One region of the Cellulosimicrobium sp. SL-1 genome, then DNA from elsewhere that is predicted to be linked to it. Evidence: predicted binding sites of a transcription regulator. Region 1 holds the regulator's gene; the other holds the start of a gene.
What was found. The regulator LexA, encoded in region 1, represses DNA repair genes until DNA is damaged. The targets are predictions, from matches to a motif close to TCGAACANNTGTTCGA.

Region 1 (5,271 bases):
CGGCCGTCGCGGCGGTCCGGGACGCCGCGCGCGAGGTGCTCTCCACGCTCAAGCCCGAGACCGGCGTGACCAAGCCGGCCCAGCCGGACACGGGCCTGAAGATGGCGCAGTCGACGATGCTGCAGCTCTTCGAGGTCGCCGAGCGCATGGCGGCCGACCCCACGGGCCACGACGTGCTGTGGTGCTCGCGGCCCGGGGAGGGCGGCTGGTCCGGCGACCGCTTCGGCGACGGCGCGAGCCGCCTGCACGCCGCCCCGCTCGGCGTGGCGGGCCTCATCCGGACCCACCTGCTCGCGGAGCGCACCGGCGTCTTCACGTCCGCGACGCTCGCGCTCGGCGGGAGCTTCGACGCCGTCGCGCGCACCTTCGGGCTCGGCCCCGCGGCGACGGGCGGAGCCGCGGACGCGGGTGACGGCGACGCGCCGCGCTGGCGCGGGCTCGACGTCGGGAGCCCGTTCGACTACCCGCGCCAGGGCATCCTCTACGTCGCGAAGCGCCTGCCGACGCCCGGCCGCGAGGCGTCGACCGAGTACCAGCTCGACGAGATCGCGGCGCTCGTCGAGGCCGCCGGCGGTCGGACCCTCGGCCTGTTCTCCTCGCGGCGCGCCGCGGTGGCCGCGGCGGAGGCGATGCGCGAGCGGCTGGACGTGCCGGTCCTGTGCCAGGGCGACGACCAGCTGCCGACCCTCGTGCGGGAGTTCGCCGAGGACCCGGCGACGTGCTTGTTCGGCACGCTGTCGCTGTGGCAGGGCGTGGACGTGCCTGGGCCGTCGTGCCAGCTCGTGCTCATCGACCGCATCCCGTTCCCGCGACCGGACGACCCGGTGAGGTCGGCGCGGGCTCGCGCCGTCGAGGCCGCGGGTGGCAACGGGTTCATGCAGGTCTCCGCGACGCACGCGGCCCTCCTGCTCGCCCAGGGTGCCGGGCGGCTCGTGCGGTCCACGGCCGACCGCGGGGTCGTCGCGGTCCTGGACCCGCGGCTCGTGACGGCGCGCTACGGGTCGTTCCTCACGCGGTCCATGCCAGGGTTCTGGCAGACGACCGACCGCGACGTGGCCACCGCTGCGCTCCGCCGCCTCGCCGCCCTAGGCTGAGCCCTTTCCAGCGACTTCACGGAGGCGACATGACGAGCACGTCACCGCAGGGCACCGGCGACGCGACCACGGGCGGTCCGGGAGGGGGAGCGCGGACCACGAAGCTCGCGATCGTCGGCGCCGGTGCCGTCGGCTCGACGCTGGCCTACGCCGCGCTCATGCGCGGCGCGGCGCGCACGGTGGCGCTCCTCGACGTCAACCGCGCGAAGGTCGAGGCCGAGGTCCTCGACCTCCAGCACGGCATCCAGTTCATGCCCATGGCGCGCGTCGAGGGGTCCGACGACGTCGCGGTGTGCGCGGGCGCCGACGTCGTCGTGGTCACGGCCGGCGCCAAGCAGAAGCCGGGCCAGACGCGTCTCGACCTCGCCGAGGGCACGATCGGGCTCATGCGGACGATCCTCCCGGGCCTCGTGGAGGTCGCCCCGGATGCCGTCTACGTCATGGTGACCAACCCGGTCGACATCGTCACGTACGCGGCGCTCAAGTTCTCGGGGCTGCCCCCGACCCAGCTCTTCGGCAGCGGCACCGTGCTCGACTCCTCGCGGCTGCGGTTCCTCGTGGCGCAGCACTGCGGCGTCGCGGTGCAGAACGTGCACGCGTACATCGCGGGGGAGCACGGCGACAGCGAGATCCCGCTCTGGAGCTCCGCGACGATCGGCGGTGCGCCGCTGCTCGAGTGGCAGGGCATCGGCGGTCGGGGACCGCTCACGGGCGACGTGCGCGACGAGATCGCGCGGGAGGTCGTGCAGTCGGCCTACCGGATCATCGAGGGCAAGGGCGCGACCAACTACGCGGTCGGGCTCGCGGGCACCCGGATCATCGAGGCGGTGCTCGCCGACGAGCACCGGGTGCTGCCCGTGTCGACGCTCCTCGACGGCATCTACGGGCTCGAGGACGTCTGCCTGTCGCTCCCGACGCTCGTCGACCGCCGGGGCGCGACGGAGCGCGTCGAGGTCCCGCTGGCGGACGACGAGCTCGCGGGCCTGCGCTCGTCCGCGGAGTCGCTGCGCGCGGTCGCGCGACGCTTCGGGCTCTGAGCCCACTGGCTCGTCGGGCCTGGCACGACGAGAGCCGGGCGGTCGAGGGACCGCCCGGCTCTCGTGCTGTCCGGAGCCTGCCCGCAGGGGCGCCCGGAGCCGCTCGGGGACCGTTCAGAGGCTGCGCAGGACGGAGACGACGCGCCCCAGCACCTGGGCGTCGTCGCCGGGGATCGGGTCGTACGCGGCGTTGTGCGGCATGAGCCAGACATGGCCGTCGGCGCGCCGCAGGCTCTTCACGGTGGCCTCGCCGTCGATCATCGCGGCCACGATCTCGCCGTTCTCCGCGACCGGCTGGCGCCGCACGACGACCCAGTCGCCGTCGCAGATCGCGGCGTCGATCATCGAGTCGCCCTGCACGCGCAGGAGGAAGAGCTCTCCCTCGCCGACGAGCTGGCGCGGCAGCGGGAAGACGTCCTCCACGACCTGCTCCGCGAGGATCGGGCCACCGGCGGCGATACGGCCGACGACGGGGACGTACGACGGCGCGGGGTGGGCCTCGTCGTACGCCGGCTCGGGGGCCGTGCCAGCTGGCGCGAGCGGGGCCGCGCGGCGGGCGTCGTCGGGCTGGACCACCTCGATGGCGCGCGGACGGTTCGGGTCGCGCCGCAGGAACCCCTTGCGCTCGAGCGTGGTGAGCTGGTGCTTGACGGAGGACGGGCTCGTGAGCCCGACGGCCTCGCCGATCTCGCGCATGCTCGGCGGGTAGCCGCGCTGCTCGACGCACGCGCGGATGGTCTCGAGCACGAGCCGCTGGCGCGGGGTGAGCCCGTCACCCCCTGCCGACCCGTCCGGCAGCTCGCGCACCTCGGCGAGCCCCCGTGCCCTGTCCGTGCCTCGTCCCGCCATGGTCGCTCCGCCCTCGTCCGTCGCGTGCCGCCGGCGCCAGCCGGGCCTGCGGCCTCCCCTCCCCGGAGCGTGCGCCCCGGGAGCTCGGTCGCCCCTCCGGGTCCGAGCGGACATGTCCGGCGAACCGACCTGAGCCCAGGCTAGGGGAGGATGCGACACGAATCAAACACCTGTTCGAGCATGTCTCGACTCTGTCGGTCGTTCGTGATAGACCTTCGTACAGATGTTCTACGTACAGGTGTTCGACCGCAGCGGGTCGGCGTGGAGATGAGACGGGCACGCGGGTCCGATCGACCGGGGAAGGCGATCGGGCTCGCGGGCCGGGACGGAGGGGACATGGGCACGGTGGCGATGGCGACGGCAGCGCCGCCCGCGCTCGGGCGGGGCGTTGCGGCGGAGCGAGGCGTGCGCCCGCAGGCACCGCTGCGGCTCACGCGACGCGGCCGTGCGGTCCTCGTGCTCCTCGTGGCCGTCGTGCTCGTCCTCGCGGCGCGCGTCGGCCTGGCCGTCGCGGGCGGGCCCGGGGAGCCGGTCGAGGTCCGGGTCCACGTCGTGAGCACGGGGGAGACCCTGTGGGAGCTTGCCCAGGGAGTCGCGGCCCCGGGCGAGGATCTCCGTGAGGTGGTCAGCGGGCTCGTCGAGCTGAACGGCCTGTCGTCGTCGGGCGTGCAGGCCGGCCAGACGATCCTGCTCCCGGTCGCCGAGCGGTGACGCGGCGCTCGGCCGTGGCCCAGGACCTGTGACGCAGCACACGGTGCCGACGCGCGACAGGTTGCGGCCGAGGGTTGCGCCGCTCCGTTAGGTCCGCCTAAGTTAGTGGCACCTCACACGCCGGCTGGGGGGCTGGGCGGACGAGGCGAGGAGTGCGCGGACAACCGCGACTCCTGTGCACGTCGCCGCGCGCGAGGCGAGTCGCGCGCGAGATGGGGACGGGGGCGTCCCGACGGGGGCGGTCGACTTCGACCGCCCCCGTTCTGCCGTCCACGGTCGGGTGCGCCGTCGGCGTGTTGCACCGCGCGCCCGCGACGACATACGTTCGTCGCGCCGACCTGTCGGCGCGACCCGCGGAGGAGCCCCGCCATGCACTGCCCGTTCTGCCGTCACGCGGACTCCCGCGTCGTCGACTCCCGCACGTCCGACGACGGTGCCTCCATCCGCCGGCGACGCCAGTGCCCGGAGTGCAACCGCCGCTTCACCACGATCGAGACCGCCAGCCTGTCCGTGGTCAAGCGGTCCGGGGTGACCGAGCCCTTCTCGCGCGAGAAGATCGTCAACGGCGTCCGCAAGGCTTGCCAGGGGCGCCCGGTGAACGAGGACGACCTCGCCGTCCTCGCGCAGCGCGTCGAGGAGACCATCCGCGCGAGCGGGAGCGCCGAGCTCGACGCCTACGAGATCGGCCTCGCGATCCTCGGGCCGCTGCGCGAGCTCGACGAGGTCGCCTACCTGCGCTTCGCGAGCGTCTACCAGGCGTTCGACTCGCTCGAGGACTTCGAGAGCGCCATCACGTCGCTGCGCGTCGACCGGGAGGAGCGCGAGGCGGCGGCGGGCCGTGCGGCGCCCGAGGCCGCCGACGACGCCGCGACCGACCGCGAGGCGGCACCCCAGGCCTGACGCTCACGAGATTCCGCGCCTCGTGACTCCGGTCCCAGGATGCGGGGCCCCGCAGCCGGAGGCGGCTACAGGTCGCTGGACCGCGACGCCCAGATGTTGATGCCCGTGTCCACGGGGAGGTCGTCGACGGCCGCGATCTCCTCGGGGGAGAGGTCGGGGGCGTCGAGGGCCGCGAGGTTGTCGTCGAGCTGGCGCGTCGAGCTCGCGCCGAGCAGGACCGACGTGACGCGCTCGTCGCGCAGCGCCCAGCGGATCGCCGTGGACGCGAGCGTCCGCCCGTGGGCGCGCGCGAGCTCGTCGAGGTGGCGCACGCGGTCGAGGTTCTTCTCCGAGAGGAACGCCGGACGCAGCGGCCCGCCGCGCGCCGCGCGCGACCCGTCCGGGACCCCGTGGAGGTAGCGGTCCGTGAGCATGCCCTGGGCGAGCGGGGAGAACGCGACGACGCCGAGCCCTTCGTCGCCCGCGACGTCGAGCACGGTGGCCCCCGCCTCGTCGTGCGGGTCGGGCGCCTCGATCCACCGGTTGAGCATGGAGTAGGAGACCTGCGTGACGACGAGCTCGACCCCGACGTCGGCCGCGACCCGCAGGGCCTCACGCGTGCGCCGGGCGGAGTACGACGAGATGCCGGCGTAGCGGGCGCGCCCCGACCGGACCGCCGTCGCCAGCGCACCGATGGTCTC
Region 2 (5,271 bases), on a different contig from region 1:
GAGAAGATGACGGCCGCCATCTGGTGGTGCACCGCGGCGTGCGTCGCGACGTTGATGCCGAGGACGGAATTGTGCGTCGGCACCATCGACCGTCCCGCGAGGTACAGGTGCGACGGGTGGTCCACCTCGACGCAGCGCACCGGCACCGGGTCGACGCGTCGGACGTCGACCACGAACCGCGAGGTGAGCCGCGCCGTCCCAGGGCGACGGCGCTCCTTGTGGACGAGCCGCTTGCGCTCCAGCCAGAAGACGTCGTCCTCGGTCGTGAAGGTGATCGTGTACGCCGTGGACGAGGACTCGGTCCGACCCTGGACGGCCTTCGTCGACCACCCCGTGCGGTATCCCAGGGACAGGACCAGCTCTCGCGTCTGCAACGCGAGGCGCTCGCTCGTCAGCGAGATCTGGACGCTTCCCTGCGGCGTAACCGTCCCGTCGGTGTCGAGCAGACCCGCGAGAAGCTCGCGTCGTTGCGTCTCGCTCGCGCGCAGATACGCCGCGGGGATGTGCTTGTTCGACAAGACTCCGAGCGCGCGGAGCCGTCCACCCATGGTGCCGTTCGTCGCGTGGCACCTCTGGCACCGTCGGAAGCCCCACCCGGGCTCGCCGCAGTCCGGGCACGTCGGAGGCGCAGGCCGCTCCATGCCGCGCGACCGCGCTGCGCAGGCCTTCCCGCACGCCAGGAGAGTCGCGCGCTTCGGGGTGAACTCACCGCCGCACGCGATGCACGCTCGAACAACGGGCTCTGGCTCGGGCAGGAGCATGTTGTACGCCCGCGCACGCCCCTCCGCCTTCCCCTTCGGCTGTGCGACGTAGCCCAGCCCTTCGATCCGCATCGCGATCTCGGGGTCGGCGGACGTGAACTCGGCGCGCCGAGAGCTACCGTCGCCCAGCCAGACCCCGAGCGCATACGGGTGGATCGGGAGGTCGGCCTCGGGAAGGTCCAGCGGTGCCGTCGTGGCGATCGAGTGGTTCGCACGGTTGTCCGCCGTGACACAACGGACCGTGGCCGCGAGCTCCTCGGTCGTGCGGACGGACGACTCGGGCGTCTCGCCGGCGCGGACCGCGCGTCGCTGGGCACGGGTCGAGGTCACCCACTGGTGCTGCGCGTCCGCGACGATCACGGTGCCGTCGTCGAGTTCGACCTCGTAGCAGGGGCGGTCGACCATGACCTCGGTCGCCGCGACGACGCGTGTGGGCGTCCCGTCCGCGGAGACCAGCAGATCACCGACCGCGACCTCGCCCATCGTCGTCCAGCCCGACGGCGTGGGCAGGGGCGTGTCGAGCGCGAGCGCCTTGCCGATGGCCGGCCGCGCCGCGACGACGATCATCTGGCCAGGGTGCAGGCCGTTGGTGAGCCGGTCGAAGTCGGAGTAGCCGGTGGGGACGCCGGTCATGCCCTCGCCGCGCCCCTGGGCGGCCTCGATCTCGTCGAACGTGGGCCCGAGGATCTCGGCGAGGGGGAGGTAGTCCTCCGTCGTGCGCCGCTCCGTGACGGCGTAGACCTCGGCCTGGGCGTTGTTGACGATCTCGTCGACGTCGCCGCCGTCGGTCGCGTAGCCGAGCTGCACGATGCGCGTGCCCGCCTCGACGAGGCGGCGCAGGACCGCACGCTCGCGGACGATGCGCGCGTAGTACCCGGCGTTGGCGGCGGTCGGCACGCCGGCCATGAGGTCGTGGATGTAGGGCGCGCCGCCGATGCGCTGGAGCTCGCCGCGCTTGGTCAGCTCCGCGACGACGGTGATGGCGTCGGCGGGCTCGCCGCGACCGTAGAGGTCGATGATCGACTCGTAGACGATCTCGTGCGCCGGACGGTAGAAGTCGGAGCCGCGGATCTGCTCGATGACGTCCGCGATGGCGTCCTTCGACAGCAGCATGCCGCCGAGCACGCTCATCTCGGCGGCGACGTCCTGGGGCGGCGTCCGGTCGAACCCCGACGGCCCCGGTCCCCCGTAGCTCTCCTCGAGCTCCTCGATCGACATGCGCCCCTCGCTCCCCCGGGACTGGAACGGCCCTTGCGGGACCGCACGACCGGGACCACTCTTCGTCGTACACGTGTTCTACCGCGGGCCACCCACACGACTGTCCCGGTGGCCGCGCCCCCCGCCTCCGACAGGCACGACCCCGCGACACTAGATCGCCACCGGACGCCCTGCAAACGGCCCTGTGCACGCCCGGTGGACAGGGACCCCCGTTCCTGTGGACACAGTCCCCCACACTGTGCACACCCGGTGGAAAACGGTGTGGACAACCTCACGATCTTCCTGTGTACATCGCCGTGAGCGGCCTCTGACCAGCCTCATCACTACCCTCAGGGGTGTGGAAGAAAGAAAGTCGGGCGACACGCCGACGACACGCCGGACACCGTCCGGCCACCCCGACGACACCGGGCCGCCATCCGGCCCCGGTGCGTCGTCCACAGGTCCCCGCGCACGGTCCCGGCTCGACCGCGAGATCCTGGCCCTCGCCGTCCCGGCGCTCGGCGCGCTCGTGGCCGAGCCGCTGTTCGTGCTCGTCGACAGCGCCGTCGTCGGCCACCTCGGCACCGCGCAGCTCGCGGGCCTCTCCCTCGCGTCGACCCTCCTCGTGACCCTCGTCGGCCTGTGCGTCTTCCTCGCCTACGCGACCACGGCCGCCGTCGCGCGCCGCATCGGTGCGGGCCACACGCGGGAGGCGCTCCAGTCCGGGATCGACGGCCTCTGGCTCGCCGTCGGGCTCGGCGCGCTCCTCGCCGCCGTCCTGTGGACGACCGCCCCGTGGGCCGTCGGCGCGATGGGCGGCACGGGCGAGGTCGCCGAGCACGCCGTGGTCTACCTCCGCTGGTCCGCGCTCGGCCTCCCCGGGATGCTCCTCGTCCTCGCGTCCACCGGCGTGCTGCGCGGCATGCAGGACACCCGGACGCCCCTGTGGGTCGCCGCGGGCGGCGCGACGTTCAACGCGGTCCTCAACGTCGTCCTCGTCTACGGGGCAGGGCTCGGGATCGCCGGGTCCGGCATCGGGACGGCCGTCGCCCAGCTCACCATGGGCGCGGTGCTCGTCGTGGTCGTGGTGCGCGGCGCCCGGCGCCACGGCGCGTCGCTGCGGCCCGCCGCAGGCGGGATCTGGGCCAACGCGCGCGCCGGCGCGCCGCTCTTCGTGCGCACGCTCTCGCTCCGCCTCGCGATCCTCCTCACCGTGTTCGTCGCGACCGGGCTCGGGGAGGTCACGCTCGCGGGCTACCAGGTCGTGAACTCCGTCTGGGGGCTCGCGGCCTTCGCGCTCGACGCGCTCGCCATCGCGGCGCAGGCGCTCGTCGGGCACGGGCTGGGGGCCGACGACGTCCCCCGCGTCCGCGCCGTCCTGCGCCGCACCCTCCAGTGGGGCGTCGCCGCCGGGGCAGGCCTGGGCGTCGTCATGGCCGCGGGCGGCTGGTGGTTCGCGCTCCTCTTCACGTCCGACCCCGAGGTCCGCACCGCCGTCGCCGTCGGCATGGCGGTGTGCGGCGTCCTCCTGCCGATGGCAGGGTGGGTGTTCGTGCTCGACGGCGTCCTCATCGGCGCCGGGGACGGCCGCTTCCTCGCCTGGGCGGGCATGCTCACGCTCGTGGTCTACGCGCCGTTCGCGCTCGCCGTCCGGCACTGGGCGCCCGACGGCGCGGCGGGCCTCGCGTGGCTCTGGCTCGCCTTCGCAGGGGTCTTCATGGCGGCACGCGCCGTCACCACCGGGCTCCGCGCGCGCGGGAGCGCCTGGATGGTCACCGGCACCGCCTGAGGGCTCGGCGCGCGCAGCCGAGCACGACGGGGCCGGACGCGACGAAGGCCCGGCCCCTCCGAGGAGGGACCGGGCCTTCGTGGACTGCTCAGCAGCAGATCAGGCAGCGACGACCTTCACCGCGAGGGTCGCGGAGACCTCCGGGTGGAGGCGGACGGAGACCGTGTAGTCCCCCGTCGCCTTGATCGGCTGACCGATCTCGATCTTGCGCTTGTCGACCGACGCACCGGCGGCCGTCACGGCGGACGCGATGTCCGCCGTCGTGACGGCGCCGAAGAGGCGACCGGCAGCGCCGGCCTTCGCCTCGACGACGACCGGCTTCGCCTGCAGCGAGTCGCGGATCGCCTTCGCGTCGTCGAGCGACGCGATCTCGCGGGCCTTGCGCGCCTTGCGGATCGCAGTCACCTGCGACTCGGCGCCCTTGGACCACGGCGTGGCGAGCTTGCGCGGGACGAGGAAGTTACGGGCGTACCCGTCCTTCACCTCGACGACGTCGCCGGGCTCACCGAGACCGGTGACCTCGTGGGTCAGGATCAGCTTGGCCATGAGTTCTCTCCCTTCCCGCTCAGCGAGCCGTCGACGTGTACGGCAGCAGCGCCATCTCGCGCGCGTTCTTCACCGCACGGGCGATCTGGCGCTGCTCCTGGACGGAGACGCCGGTCACGCGACGCGCGCGGATCTTGCCGCGGTCGGAGATGAACTTGCGCAGCAGCGCCGTGTCCTTGTAGTCGACCGACTCGATCTTGGCCGACTTCAGCGGGTTGGACTTCTTCTTGGGCTTGCGCACCACAGGCTTCGCCATGGTGTTGCTCCTCTACAAGGTGCGATCCCCGCGCGCGGACCGCGCCGACGAGCGGCGCGGCACCCGCGGGGACGGGTGTGTGTTCTGGGAGTGGCGGACGATCAGAACGGGGGCTCGTCGGAGAACGAGCCACCGGACGACGCGGGACCAGCCGTGGCCCACGGGTCGTCGCTCTGCTGCTGACCGCCGCCGGAGCTGAATCCGCCGCCGGAGGCGCCGCCGGAGTTGGCGCCACCTCCGTAGCCGCCACCGCCGCCGAAGCCGCCGCCACCGCCACCCGAGCGCTGAGCGCGGGTGACCTTGGCAGAGGCGTAGCGCAGGGAAGGACCGATCTCGTCCACCTGCAGCTCGACGACGGTGCGCTTCTCCCCCTCACGGGTCTCGTACGAGCGCTGGACGAGGCGACCCTGCACGATGACGCGCATGCCCTTCGTCAGCGACTCCGCGACGTTCTCCGCGGCCTCGCGCCAGATCGAGCAGCGCATGAACAGGGTGTCCCCGTCCTTCCACTCGTTCGACTGGCGGTCGAAGGTCCGCGGCGTGGACGCCACCGTGAAGTTGGCCACCGCCGCACCCGAGGGGGTGAAACGCAGCTCCGGGTCTCCCGTGAGGTTCCCGATCACCGTGATGACGGTGTCACCTGCCATGGCCAGCTCCTTCGTGTGTCGTCTGTGTCGTCGACGGCGCCGCGCGCCTCGCTCGTAACGTTCTCGCGTCGCTCA

Region 2: GWJ10_RS04160 (replicative DNA helicase) is a predicted target of LexA. The motif match lies at 2,045-2,060, and genes of this name have one in related genera.

Annotation. Positions count from the first base shown of each region.
Region 1 is NZ_JAACJC010000010.1:88,842-94,112, reverse strand. Features, by position in the region: gene GWJ10_RS15880 (ATP-dependent DNA helicase) at 1-1,094, shown strand, start outside; gene GWJ10_RS15875 (L-lactate dehydrogenase) at 1,124-2,131, shown strand; gene lexA (transcriptional repressor LexA) at 2,246-2,980, opposite strand; gene GWJ10_RS15865 (LysM peptidoglycan-binding domain-containing protein) at 3,386-3,691, shown strand; gene nrdR (transcriptional regulator NrdR) at 4,061-4,591, shown strand; gene GWJ10_RS15855 (aldo/keto reductase) at 4,657-5,271, opposite strand, start outside.
Region 2 is NZ_JAACJC010000002.1:349,559-354,829, forward strand. Features, by position in the region: gene GWJ10_RS04160 (replicative DNA helicase) at 1-1,979, opposite strand, end outside; gene GWJ10_RS04165 (MATE family efflux transporter) at 2,452-3,747, shown strand; gene rplI (50S ribosomal protein L9) at 3,847-4,293, opposite strand; gene rpsR (30S ribosomal protein S18) at 4,313-4,549, opposite strand; gene GWJ10_RS04180 (single-stranded DNA-binding protein) at 4,651-5,196, opposite strand.